Regions from separate parts of the Hoeflea sp. genome, predicted to be linked through region 3. Evidence: riboswitches for the same ligand, from Rfam matches in the RefSeq annotation. Region 3 holds a riboswitch; each other region holds the start of a gene.
What was found. A riboswitch is a leader RNA that binds a small molecule or an ion and turns the genes downstream of it on or off. The one in region 3 is predicted to bind cobalamin.
Positions count from the first base shown of each region.

Region 1 (3,186 bases), on a different contig from region 3:
AAACCGCCACCTCGTCCTTGGACGTGTTCAGTGTGATCTCAGTGCACAGGTTCGACGAGTGGACAACGCCGGCATGGCCCTGCGGCGAGCGGATGTTGCATGGATCCTTGAAAGTGACCCACGGATGGCCGGTCTCGAACAGCATGGTCAGCATGCGCCGCCAAAGATCAAGCGCAGGCACCTTTTTCGACACTTTGATGTCGCCGGCCGCTGCCTTCGCCTCGCAGGCCTCGTAGGCCTTGCGGAAATCGGCGCCATAAAGATCGTGCAGGTCCGGCGCCTCGTCAGGCGAGAACAGCGTCCACTCCCCGTCGTCCTCGACGCGCTCCATAAACAGGTCCGGCACCCAGTTGGCGGTGTTCATGTCATGTGTGCGGCGGCGGTCGTCGCCGGTGTTTTTTCTGAGATCGAGGAACTCCTCGATGTCGATGTGCCATGTTTCCAGATAGGCGCAGACCGCGCCCTTGCGCTTGCCTCCCTGGTTGACGGCAATGGCCGTATCGTTGGCGACCTTGAGGAACGGCACCACGCCCTGGCTCTGACCGTTGGTGCCCTTGATGTGAGCACCGAGGCCGCGCACCGGCGTCCAGTCATTGCCGAGCCCGCCGGAATACTTGGCCAGCAGCGCATTGTCCTTCACGCCCTTGAAGATCGCATCGAGATCGTCGCCGATGGTGGTCAGGAAGCACGACGACAATTGCGGGCGCAGCGTGCCGGAGTTGAACAGCGTCGGCGTCGAGCACATGAAATCGAAGGACGACAACAGGTTATAGAATTCGATGGCGCGTGCCTCGCGGTCGATCTCGCGCGTGGCGAGCCCCATGGCGACACGCATGAAGAAGGCTTGCGGCAGTTCGAAGCGTTTTCCTTTCGTGTGCAGGAAATAGCGGTCGTAGAGCGTCTGCAGCCCGAGATACTGGAAAGTCAGGTCACGCTCGGGCTTCAGCGCCGCGCCGAGCCTTGCCAGATCGAAGCGGCCCAGTTCGGGGTCGATCAACTCGGCCTTTATGCCTGCCTCGATGAACTGGCTGAAATAGCCGGCATAGCGCCCTTCCATCTCGGTCTGGGTCGCCTGTTCCGGTCGGCCGGAAACGAAACTCAACGCCTCGCGGCGCAGCCGGTCGAGCAGCAGGCGGGCGGAGACAAGACTGTAATCGGGCTCCTGCTCGACCAGCGTGCGGGCGGCAAGGATCGGCGCCAACGACAACTCGTCGAGCGTGATGCCGTCATAGAGATTGCGCCGCGCTTCGCTCAGCACGGCGTCGGGCGAAACGGTCTCAAGCCCGTCGCAGGCTTCCGCGACGATCGCCGTGAACCGCGCCTCGTCGAGTGGCGCCAGGTTGCCGTCGTCGGCCGTCACCTGGAGGCCTTTCGCAGGTTCTTTCCCGGTCTCCTGTGTTGTATCGGCTGCACGTTCGCGCGCGCGTTCCTCGCGGTAGAGTACATAGGCGCGGGCTGTCTTGTGATGGCCACCGCGCATCAGTGCCAGTTCGACCTGGTCCTGCACATCCTCGATATGGAAGGTGCGTCCTTCGCCGACCCGCCGCATCAGCGCCGTGATGACCTGTTCGGCCAATTCTTCCACCACTTCATGGACGCGGCGCGAAGCAGCGGCGGTGGAACCTTCCACGGCGAGGAAGGCCTTGGTCAGCGCAACCGTGATCTTGGCCGGATCGAAGGGCGTGACTGCCCCGTTACGTCGTATGATGCGGTATCCGGGTTCCGCCGGCGCGTTCGTCTGAATTTCGATGGAAGCGGGAACCGTCGTGGTTCCGTCCGATTTGAGTGCTGTCGTTGCCGGCATCTTTTCCCCGTGGCGTTGTGGACGGGGACATGCGCGAGGACGCGAGCGTAATGACGGAGGAAAGACCGTCAATGCAAGCGTACCGCCGGGACACCCCGCCCGTGGACGTTCAAATGCATCACGGCAGGTCTCCTGGCTCGCGGGTCGTTGCCATCCACCGTCTTCCCGAGGCGTCCACCTCAGTGACACGATTGGCGATGACTCACCGCTTACAGTTGCGGGGGCAGCACCGGCTTTGCGAAAAGCGCACCGGTTTCCCTCTTAGCTTCCGAATCAGGCGATGCGGAAGAACCATGACTTCAATATCTGGTATAGGACTGATTGTCGGTGTCAACATATCGTTATGAAAATGCACAGGCGCGAGCATCGGAAGTGACACCGGGCCACCCAAAAGGAGCGCCGCGCCTTAAGCCTCCAAAAGGCAAGAGCGGGTCTTGAACCGGCAAAACGCCAGGCTCATACACACGCCAAGGGCGTTCATTTGCAGAACCTGGCCTCATACATCAACAAACGACGCGAGACTGCATTGTCCGAATCTCGAGCTTTCCGCTCCAAAACGAACGGGTACGCAAGGGTTCATGCCTCAATTTCCAGCGCTGTCAAAGGTCTCGAGCAGCAGGCCAGGATGTAGCCTTCCTCGATCTCCTCATCGAGAATGCCGCCATTGTGGCTCATCTCGACCGAACCCTTGGTCTTGAGCACCTTGCAGGTTCCGCAAAGGCCGGATTCGCAGGCGGCGGGAATGCGCAGCCCGTGCGCGCGTGCGGCCTGCAGGACCGTTTGATCGGGGGCGCAGACGCCATCGACCGCCGACAGCGCGAACCGGATCGCCCGATGATCGCCAAGGTCATCGCCATCCTGCTGGTCGCCGATGGCCGGGTTCGCCTCGGGCGGCGCGGTTGCAAAACTCTCCTGGTGATAGTGCGCCATGTCGAAGGCGCTGTTTTCCAGCATGTCGCGGACGACGGCCATGAAGGGTTCCGGACCGCAGCAGAACACCTCACGATCGAGGAAGTCCGGGGCGAGCAGCGGCAGACGGACCGCGTCGATGCGGCCGACATGGCCGGCCCAGCCCTCGTTGGCAGAACGTTCCTCGACGACGAAGCCAAGCGACAGGCGCGGCATGCGGCTGCCGAGGAGTTCGAGTTCCCTGCGGAAGATGATCTCCTCCGGCCGCCGCGCGCAATTGATGAACACGACATCGGTCCATGGCGCGCAGTCGTTGAACCAACGCAGCATCGACATCATGGGTGTAACGCCCGATCCGGCCGACAGAAACAGATAGCTGGCCGCCGGATGGTTGTGATGGGAGAAGTCGCCGACAGGGCCATAGGCGCGGACATAGTCGCCCGGCCTGAGCTTGTCGAACATCCATCGTGTGC
Region 1 covers NZ_CFHWAF010000027.1:31,957-35,142, forward strand. The annotation lists gene AC5E6N_RS07530 (ribonucleoside-diphosphate reductase subunit alpha) at 1-1,804, opposite strand, end outside; cobalamin riboswitch at 1,910-2,115, opposite strand; gene AC5E6N_RS07535 (FAD-binding oxidoreductase) at 2,381-3,186, opposite strand, start outside.
Region 1: it holds a riboswitch for cobalamin, as region 3 does, so the genes downstream of both, AC5E6N_RS07530 (ribonucleoside-diphosphate reductase subunit alpha) here and AC5E6N_RS09100 (energy-coupling factor ABC transporter permease) in region 3, are expected to answer to the same signal.

Region 2 (3,186 bases), on a different contig from region 3:
GCCATGGCAATGCCGTTTGCGGCAGCGCAGCTGTGAAGGCATTCGAGCGCGTAGGAAAAGTAACTCGCCCCGCCGAGCGCCCGGACGACGATCAGGCGCGCATGTTTCGCTGTCTTGTCGATATAACTGTCCACCGACATGGGATGGCGCAGCGACATGAGGCTGGCAAGGCGAAGCGTCGGAGCGGACGGCCCGGTGCTCGTCTGCGCCGCGGCGAGACCTGCGAGTTCCGTATCGGCCGCGCTCAGGAAAACGATATCGCCCGGCGACTGGCCGAGATCGACAGCCTCATCGCCATCCGAGATCGTTCCCTTTTGCGCCAGCAGCAGATGCATGTCGCCCCTCAGCCGCTGGCAGCTTGGCGCATCGCCGCTTCGATGACGGATTTGTCGATGTCATGCAGACCGATGACAACCAGCCGCGTTGCCCGCGTCTCACCCGCCGACCAGGGCCGGTCGAAATAGCTGTCGACCCGCGCGCCGACCGCCTGGATCACCAGCCGCATGGGCTTGCCCGGCACATCGGCAAAGCCCTTGAGCCTGAGGATATCGTGGTCGCGGATGATGGATTTCAGTTGCCCGATAAACTGCTCCGGATCGGCAATCGCGCCGGTATCGACGACAAAACTGTCGAACTCGTCATGGTCGTGGTGATGGTCCTCGCCGGCCTCGTGCGCGGCTTCATGCGCACGTTCATGATGCGACTTGCGGTTCGCGATGTCGTCTTCGCTCTCCATGCCAAGACCGAGGAGAACGGCGGGAGGAACCTCACCGCCATTCGCCGTCACCATGGCCGGACTGCGTTTCGACCGGGCCGCAACGTCGCTGCGGACCGCCTCGAGGCGCGCATCGTCCACAAGGTCCGCCTTGTTCAGGACGACTAGGTCCGCCGCGGCGAGCTGATCTTCGAACAGTTCCTCCAGCGGACTTTCATGATCGAGAGCATCGTCGGCCTTGCGCTGCGCATCGAGGCGGTCGTGGTCATCGGCAAACCGGCCATCCGCCACCGCGGCGCTGTCGACGACGGTGATCACCCCGTCGACCGTCACGCGCGGCTTGATGCCCGGCCAGTTGAAAGCGGCCACCAGGGGCTGCGGCAAAGCCAGGCCGGAGGTCTCGATGACGATGTGGTCAGGCTTCTCATCGCGGTCGAGCAGCTTTTCCATGGTCGGGATGAAGTCGTCGGCGACGGTGCAGCAGATGCAGCCATTGGTCAGTTCGACAATATCGTCTTCGGTGCAGTTTTCCGCGCCGCAGCCCTTCAGCACGTCGCCGTCCACGCCGAGATCGCCGAACTCGTTGACGATCAGCGCAATGCGCCGCCCGTCCGCCTGGCTCAAAAGATGGCGGATCATCGTGGTCTTGCCGGCTCCGAGAAACCCGGTGATCACGGTCGCGGGAATTTTCTGCCCCTGCATGGTTCAACCCTTCATTTTCAGCGGCAGCCCGGCCGCGACAAGAAAAACACTGCGCGCGCACGATGCGACACGCTGATGCAAAAGCCCGGCATGGTCCCGAAACGCACGCGCCATGGCGTTCTCCGGAACAATGCCGAGCCCGACCTCATTCGAAACCAGCACGACGCAGCCACCGAGCGTCGGCAAAAGGCCGGCAAGCGCGTCCGTTTCCGCGGCGACATCGCGCTCCGCCAGCATCAGGTTGGTGACCCATAATGTCAGACAATCGACAAGAACCGCCCGGCCCTCGCGCGCCTCGGACCGCAAGACATCAGTCAGCGCCAGCGACTCCTCGACGGTTTGCCACGCGGCGCCCCGCCTTTCGCGGTGACGTTTGATGCGTTCTTTCATCTCGTCATCCAGGGATTGGCCCGTCGCCAGGTAGAGGGCCTCGAGCCCGCTCGAAACCACCAGTTCTTCGGCAAAAATGGACTTGCCGGAACGGGCGCCGCCAAGAATAAGGGTCACGCCGGGGCCGAGCCTCGTCATGGGCGCACACACAAAAGGTGAAATCTCATCCTCGTCGCTGCTGCGGCGAGCGAACATCGCTTTGTCATGTCCAGGCGTCCCGCTAGAAAAGAGGGAAACTCTGTTCGTCTGCGATGTCAGTCATGCCGCTTGGAAAAACGGCAATTAAAATACAGTCGTCAGCCATCGCAACCTCCGTGTCCGGCCGGGGAATCACTCCCTTTGAGGCGGGCAAACATGCCCTTTGCGAATGGCAGGTCTCCTGGCTCGCGGATCGACCGGCCAAAGGCCGGTCCGGCATGCCCTCGCCTTCCCAGAGTCACTGCGGCGCAAAGGCGGACGATTCGCAGATTTCTAGAGGCGTCCAACCCGGTTCATTGCGCCGCCACTCCAGTGGCTTACCGGGAAAACCGGAGGTTCCGTCCATTCGAAACACCCTGTTCTCACGGCAGGGACTGCCAATCCGCTCTACAGTCGCGGGGTCGGCTGCGATTTAAGCGCCCGGTTTGGGTCCGCCCGTCGCATTCCCTTTGATCCTCCTGGCTTCGCCATTGCGGACCATTCGCAGAACGAGTGATAGGCGCAGTCGGCCCGGGCTGTCAATCGGGATCGGAAAGGGACCAGGCCAAGGTGGCGTGCAAAGCGGGAGGGATGGTTACGCGGCGGCCGCCAACCCCGACTGGCGGTCGACATAGCTGACGCGGTTGCGTCCGTCTTTCTTGGACTTGTAGGTCAGCAGATCGGCCTCGCGCAGCGCCGTCTCGAGACATTTGCCGCCTTCGTAGCGAACGACGCCGATGCTGATCGTCAGGCGAATCTCGTTTTGGTCGTAGATGAACACGTTCCGCTCGACCGCATGGCGCAGGCGCTGCGCCACATTCCATGTTTCCTGAACGGTTTTGCGGTTGAGTGCGACGGCGAATTCCTCGCCGCCCAGCCGCGCCACGACATCGTCGGCACGCAGGTTGATGCGGAATAGGTCCGCGACCTGAACGAGGATCGCATCGCCGGCATCATGTCCGAAACGGTCATTGACCTGTTTGAAATGATCGAGATCGATCACCAGCAGCGCGCGGCTGTCTTTGCCGCAGGAACGTTTCCTGGCTGCCTCGCGATCCTTCCGGCTCTTTTGTGTTTCGGCAAAGGCGCGGCGGTTCAAGAGGCCGGTCAGCGCATCGGTTCTCGAAAGCACACGAAAATGATCCGCCAGCATATCGGCCCGTGCCTGCAGGGTCACGACGTAGAGGACAAAGGGAACAGCG
Region 2 covers NZ_CFHWAF010000017.1:27,859-31,044, reverse strand. The annotation lists gene cobN (cobaltochelatase subunit CobN) at 1-335, opposite strand, end outside; gene cobW (cobalamin biosynthesis protein CobW) at 344-1,417, opposite strand; gene cobU (bifunctional adenosylcobinamide kinase/adenosylcobinamide-phosphate guanylyltransferase) at 1,421-1,945, opposite strand; cobalamin riboswitch at 2,160-2,502, opposite strand; gene AC5E6N_RS05365 (GGDEF domain-containing protein) at 2,580-3,186, opposite strand, start outside.
Region 2: it holds a riboswitch for cobalamin, as region 3 does, so the genes downstream of both, cobU (bifunctional adenosylcobinamide kinase/adenosylcobinamide-phosphate guanylyltransferase) here and AC5E6N_RS09100 (energy-coupling factor ABC transporter permease) in region 3, are expected to answer to the same signal.

Region 3 (3,186 bases):
GATCGCCAGGATCAAGGACGGGCGCTTCGCCGCAAAATGGGAAGAGGTGCAGGAAAACGGCTCGGCGGAACTGGAGCAAGGCTACAAGAGGATGCGCGAGGATCCGATGATGGTTGAAGAGCGCGCGCTATAGGCGGCTCGGGCGGTTGTAGCCGGCGGTTCCCTGGCGCGGCGCACGTCTGCGCTTCAGGATTGTTGCACACCCGGCAAAATCAACTGTAACCTTTGAGGCCGAACGGGCATCTATTGCGACATGTCCGATATGTCTTTCCCAATCTGATCCTTGAAAGGAACCGCCGTGAACACCTCCAGCACAAAGCCGCCGCACGACTACAGCGATCTCAAAGCCGTCTATCTCAACACCACACTGAAGAAATCCGCCGAGGCCTCCCACACGGAGGACCTGATGAGGCGGTCGATGGCCATCATGTCGGAAAACGGGATCGCGACGGAGCTCGTGCGCGCCACCGACTACCAGATCGCCTTCGGCGTCTATCCCGACATGACCGAACACGGGTGGGACCGGGACGACTGGCCGCAGATCCAGGACAAGGTGATGGATGCCGACATCCTCGTCGTCGGCACGCCGATCTGGCTGGGCGAGGAATCGTCGGTCTGCCGGCTGGTGATCGAACGGCTCTACGGCTTTTCCGGCAATCTCAACCAGCACGGCCAGTATGCCTATTACGGCCGGGTCGGCGGCTGCCTCGTAACCGGCAATGAGGACGGGGTGAAGCACTGCGCCATGACGGTGCTCTATGCGCTGCAGCATCTCGGCTACACGATCCCGCCGCAGGCCGACGCCGGCTGGATCGGCGAAGCGGGACCCGGCCCGTCCTACGGCGATGACGGCATCGGCTACGACAATGAATTCACCCAGCGCAATACGACCTTCATGACCTGGAACCTGATGCACCTGGCGCGCATGCTCAAGGATGCCGGCGGCGTTCCGGCCCATGGAAACCAGCGCTCGCAATGGGAGGCCGGCTGCCGCTTCGACTTCCCCAACCCCGACTACCGCTGACGATAAAAGGGCCCGCGGGAGCAGGCTGCTGCGCGCTACTGCCCGTAACCGTCGAAGTTGCCGGACCAGCTCAGCGGCCACAAGCCCAGTTGCTGGGTGAACCAGGCCAAGCGGTTTTATCATCTGTTTCGACTGACGGGCAGGCTTCGGGCGCGCCGTAAATATCCCCGGCAGAGGTCGCAAACGGCATTGTCCGGCAGCGATTGTGGTTGTAACATTTCGTGTTCGGGTTCCGGGCGGGCAAAGCCCGCCGGATTAAAAGGGAACACGGTAGGGACGACCAAATGCGGGCCTGATCCGTGACTGCCCTCGCAACTGTGAGCGCGAGCCGCTTCCACGATGCCACTGGGGAAACCCGGGAAGGCGGGAGTTCAGGCGATGAAGCGCGAGTCAGGAGACCTGCCCGAGAAACCCTGAACAGGTGCGGCCCTGCCGCGCCGCCAATGCGCGACGGGTGCAGGAAAGGAAACATCATGCATATCGAACCGGGCGTCGTCGACGGCGCCAAACTTGCCCTGAGCTACGCAACCGCCGCCGGGGCCGGCGCGCTGGCCCTGAAAATGACCTATGACGACGTGAAGACCAATGGCGGCGCTGCGGCGCTTGCCATGCGCAGCGTCGCAACCACCGTTCTGGTCTTCAGCTTCTTCGAGATCTTCCCGCATTTTCCGGTCGGGGTGTCGGAGGTTCACTTCATCCTCGGAGCAACGCTCTACCTGATCTTCGGCGCCGGACCGGCGGCGATCGGCCTTGCTCTCGGCCTCCTGGCGCAGGGTGTTTTCTTCGCGCCGTTCGACCTGCCGCAATACGGCATGAACATAACGACGCTGGTGCTGCCGCTTTTCGCCGTCAGCCTGCTGGCCAGGAAGATCATTCCCGAGCGCACGGCCTACAAGGACGTCTCCTACAAACAGGCACTGGCGCTTTCGACCGCCTATCAGGGCGGGATCGTCGCCTGGGTCGCCTTCTGGGCCTTCTACGGCAGCGGCTTCGGCGCGGAAAACCTCGCGCAGGTCGGCACGTTCGGCATTGCCTATATGAGCGTGATCATCCTTGAACCGGTGCTCGACCTCGGCATCCTGGCGATTGCCAGGAATGTCGACGGGCTGAAGGACAGCCGACTCTTCAACCGGCGCCTTTACGGCGCCCCGGCCTGAACTGATGAAATGCCGGTACCCGGGAGCCTTTCCCGGATACCTCCAGGCCAGCGCCTTGCCAATAATCGCGCATAGGGGCTTAATGCATACCGGCGACTCAACCGGCGGTGTGTTGCCTGCGCGACCGACCGCCCCATTGACCGGAGGAATGAGCTGCGCGGCCAAATTCGCATCCTGATTGCGGCACTCTCCTATGACGAGGACGCGGAAGCCCTTGTGGGCTATCTGACGGCCTCGGAAGATATGAGCCGGATTGCCGTGCTTTATCAGGACGGCACCTTCAGCGCCCTGGATGCCGGGCTATGAACGACGCGGCCGGCAAGAGGAACGCGTCGCCGCAACCGGAGGCGCCGGGGCGGGCGGATGAGACCGTGGAGACGACGCGCACTCTCTTTGGAATAAAGCTGCAACTGTCCCTGGCATTCATTGCCATGACGGCCATGACTGCACTGGTAAGCGCCGTCGCGTGGCTGATCTTCGAGCAGATCGAGCAGTCCGTCGTCGAAATTACACGGCACAGCATTCCGGAAATCACTCTGGCGACACAGATTGCGGATGTGAGCGCGGACATGACGGCCTATGCGCCGACGATCACGGCAAGCCGGACCCAAAGCGAACGCATGCAGCGGCGCGAGAGGCTTGACGATGACGGCACTCAACTGCGCGATCTGGTGGGCCGGTGGAGACAGTTCCACGTGGCGTTTTCCGCCACCGGACGCTTGTCCGAAGCCACGGACAGCATTGGCCGGCAGATCGAGATCGCCGACCGCGCCGTGGAGGATCAGCTCAACCGGGCGGCATCCATCGGCCAGCGCAGCGCCGTTCTCGACAAGACGCATGCCGCCCTGCTCGACGCGCTTGAACCGCTGGTTGACGACGCCGTTTTCGAGATGGTGATCGAAAGCGAGCAAAGCGGCGCCGGCGAAACGCAGGACAACAGGCAGAACCTGTCGGCGATTATCGACACGGGCGTGATGTCGCTTTTGCACCTGCTGACGCTGCAGG
Region 3 covers NZ_CFHWAF010000035.1:26,928-30,113, forward strand. The annotation lists gene AC5E6N_RS09085 (hypothetical protein) at 1-2, shown strand, start outside; gene AC5E6N_RS09090 (hypothetical protein) at 1-133, shown strand, start outside; gene AC5E6N_RS09095 (flavodoxin family protein) at 299-1,024, shown strand; cobalamin riboswitch at 1,235-1,445, shown strand; gene AC5E6N_RS09100 (energy-coupling factor ABC transporter permease) at 1,498-2,181, shown strand; gene AC5E6N_RS09105 (adenylate/guanylate cyclase domain-containing protein) at 2,484-3,186, shown strand, end outside.

Region 4 (3,186 bases), on a different contig from region 3:
GCATAAAGCTCACGGCAACCGCGGCCAGCCACGACACAAGGGCCATGACCACCATCCGCGCTGCCGCAAGCCAGGTCATCGGTAAGCTCCGCCCCTACTGATGCGACACCGAAAGATCCGGGCGTATCACATAGTAATCCGAACCCCAGGGCTGGTAGTCCGCCAGGCGCTCGGACAGGCCGACATGCCATTCGGGCGTGACGAGGAACGAAACGGGAGCACCGTCCGCAATCAGTTTCTGCGCCTGTCTCGCAAGATCGATCCGCTCGTCAGGGCTCGTGGCCGCGCGCAGCGCAGCGACGACATCGTCATAGGCCGCGTTGGACCAGCCTGTATAGTTGCGAGCGGCGCCGGTTTCGAAGAACAGGGAAAGAAACAGACCCGGATCGCCCGCCGGCGCGGTATGCTGCGCCCACAGGAACAGGTCGAACGCGCCGCTGGCAGCGACGTCACTCGGCGATTCTGTGACCTGTGTCGTCACAGCTATGCCCAACTCCGCCAAGGCTGCCCGGACAACGGGCTGGAAGGTGACAAGATCGGGACGCTGCGGATACGCCCACAAAACGAGCTCCAGCTTTTTTCCGTCCTTCGCGCGGACACCGTCATCGCCGACCATCCAGCCTGCTTCGTCAAGCAGACGGGCCGACGCCTCCGGGTCGTAGGCAAGCGATCCCTCGGCGGCGAAGGGGTAGGCGGCGGCGAAGGCGCCGGTCGCCGGCTTGCCCGCCCGCGCGGCGGCAACAAGATTGTCCCGGTTGACGGCAAGATCGATCGCCCGGCGGACCCGGACGTCGCTCAGTGCCGGCGTGCGCGTGTTCATCCACATCATGTACTGGTAGGCGACCGGGAAAGACGTCACGGACCGGTCTTCTCTGCCCTCGAACATCGAAACCGTTTCGACCGGCAGGTTGAAGGCAAGGTCCAGTTCGCCTGAGGCAAATGCAAGCGCCAGCGACTGGCCATCGGCGATCCGCCGGATTGTGACATCCGGCCGCTGCTCGTAACCTTCGTAGTGCGTATTCGGCACCATTTCGATGGCCGCGCCGGCCTCGAAGTTTTCCACGGCAAAGGGACCGGTGAAGATCGGCGCCCCGTCGGTCTCCAGATAGACCGGAAAGGCCCACTCGGCGAGAATGGACGGAAGGATTGCCGTCGGCTGCTCGGACGTCACCTTGAGCGTATCGGCATCCAGCGCCTCGAAGGTCAAGCGGCCCGCGGTCGCACGTGCCGATGCATTCGCCTCGCCGGTGCGGTTGAGCGCCTCCGCGACCAGCTTGGCGGTCACCGGCGTTCCATCGGAGAAAAACCGGCCGGGAGACAGTTCGACGGTCCATGAACCATCATCGTTCCTTGCCGCGGACGCGGCAAGGTTGGGGACGACCTCGCCATCGCGCGAAACGGTGAAAAGCTGTTCGGCAATGCCGTGGGTTACAAGCGCCCAGCCTGTCGACCCGTCCGCCGGATCCAGGCCCGTTGCGAGGAATGTCTGACCGACGGTCACGCTTTCAGCAGCCGCAGGAGCGATCGCCCCTGTCAGCGCGAGCGCAACCGCAAGGCCGGCAGCCGGCAAAGCACGGCGATCCGGATCGAGGGTTTTCAAAATCGGTTTCAACGGACCTGTCATAAGCGTCATCAATGTATTTCCTTGTTGCTGTCGGATGCTGGGAAAATGGTGAAATCGGGGTCGATCGGGTCGCCATCGAGATGCAGCGGCGGAACGCGGCCGAGAATGCCGGCGCGCAGGGCTTCAGGACGCTCGGCGCGTTCCACGAGCCCATCGGGCGCGGTGGCGTATTGTCCGGCAAGTTCGAGGATCGCCTCGGCATTGCCGTGCGGGTCGAGGTCGCCGAAAACGAGCGTGTATCTGGAAGGCCCGGACAGCGCGATCACACAGGCACGCTTGCACTGGCTCATGCAACGCACACCGCGAAGCGACATGCCGAGCCGCGCGGCGGCGCTGCCGGAAAATCGTGAATGGATTGCCTTGGCCAGGAGATAGCCGGGCCGCTGATTATCCGGGCCGGCGAACCCCGCTTGCCGGCAGCGGGTGCATACCGACAAAATCGCGCATTTCTTGTTTTGCAAAGACCATCATCCCCCGAGGACGCGGCGGGTGGCAACGGGAGAGATGAAGGCCGGCCCTGAAACGACCGGCAAATGTCAGCGAGATATTCGATGTCATCACTGCGACCTCCCCGGGGGCACCCCGCCCGAGTTTAAGTTGAGCGATGGCAGGTCTCCTGACTTACGGGTCTTTGCCAGTCAGCACCTTCCCGGGACGCAGGCCAAAGGCCATACCCAGTGGTTTTCGCTGACAAGCTCTCCGCTTACAGTTGCGGGGGCAGTCACGGATTTGGCACCTGATGGTTACACCGCACCGTGTTCCCTTTTCATCCGGCTAGCCGTAAGGCGTCGCCGGAACCATCTGGCCGGCAGTCTTATCGTGTTCAGGCTGGCTGTCAATATCGCTTGAGGCGCAGAATGAGGCTGATCCATCATTCACCCGGCCTTGCCGCTGCCGCAATGGCAGCGGCGGGTCCCCACCCGGGTATCGTCGATCAGAAATGATAGGCAATACCGGCACGGACATTGTGGATATCGGTCGTGATGCCGGCCGGCGCTCCCACATCCTGGAACGTGTCGTTGAAATTCATGTAGAGATATTCGGCGCGCGCGCTGATCTTTTCCGTCACCATATATTCAAGCCCGCCGCCGATCGTCCAACCGGTCTCAAGGCCCGGATTGCCGGGGCCCGCGAATGACGCCTCGAAATCCATCAGCGCCAGGCCGCCCGTGGCATAGACGTGGAAACGGTTCATGGCATAGCCGAGCCGACCGCGAATACTTCCGAAGCTCGACAATTCCCAGTTAAACCCGCTGAAACTGCCAAAGGCCGCATTGTAATCGCCCTCGACACCGACAACGATATTGTTGCTGAACAGGTGGTTGTAACCCGCATAGCCGCCGAGCGAGGCGCCCGAGCCATTGCCCCCGACGGTATCGACGGTCTCGTGGTGGTATCCCAGGAGAACACCCGCATAAAACCCGTCCCAATAGGTCGGAGCAGGCAAGGCCGCGGGCGCCGCCACCGGCGCCGGCTCCACCACGGCATCGGCCGCGCCGGCCATTCCGGCCGCCAGGGCCGCAGGCACTGCCATCGATAAAACACGCAAAATTCTGGTCATC
Region 4 covers NZ_CFHWAF010000047.1:6,286-9,471, forward strand. The annotation lists gene AC5E6N_RS11025 (ABC transporter permease) at 1-79, opposite strand, end outside; gene AC5E6N_RS11030 (ABC transporter substrate-binding protein) at 95-1,633, opposite strand; gene AC5E6N_RS11035 (DUF1636 family protein) at 1,633-2,085, opposite strand; cobalamin riboswitch at 2,214-2,441, opposite strand; gene AC5E6N_RS11040 (outer membrane protein) at 2,559-3,185, opposite strand.
Region 4: it holds a riboswitch for cobalamin, as region 3 does, so the genes downstream of both, AC5E6N_RS11035 (DUF1636 family protein) here and AC5E6N_RS09100 (energy-coupling factor ABC transporter permease) in region 3, are expected to answer to the same signal.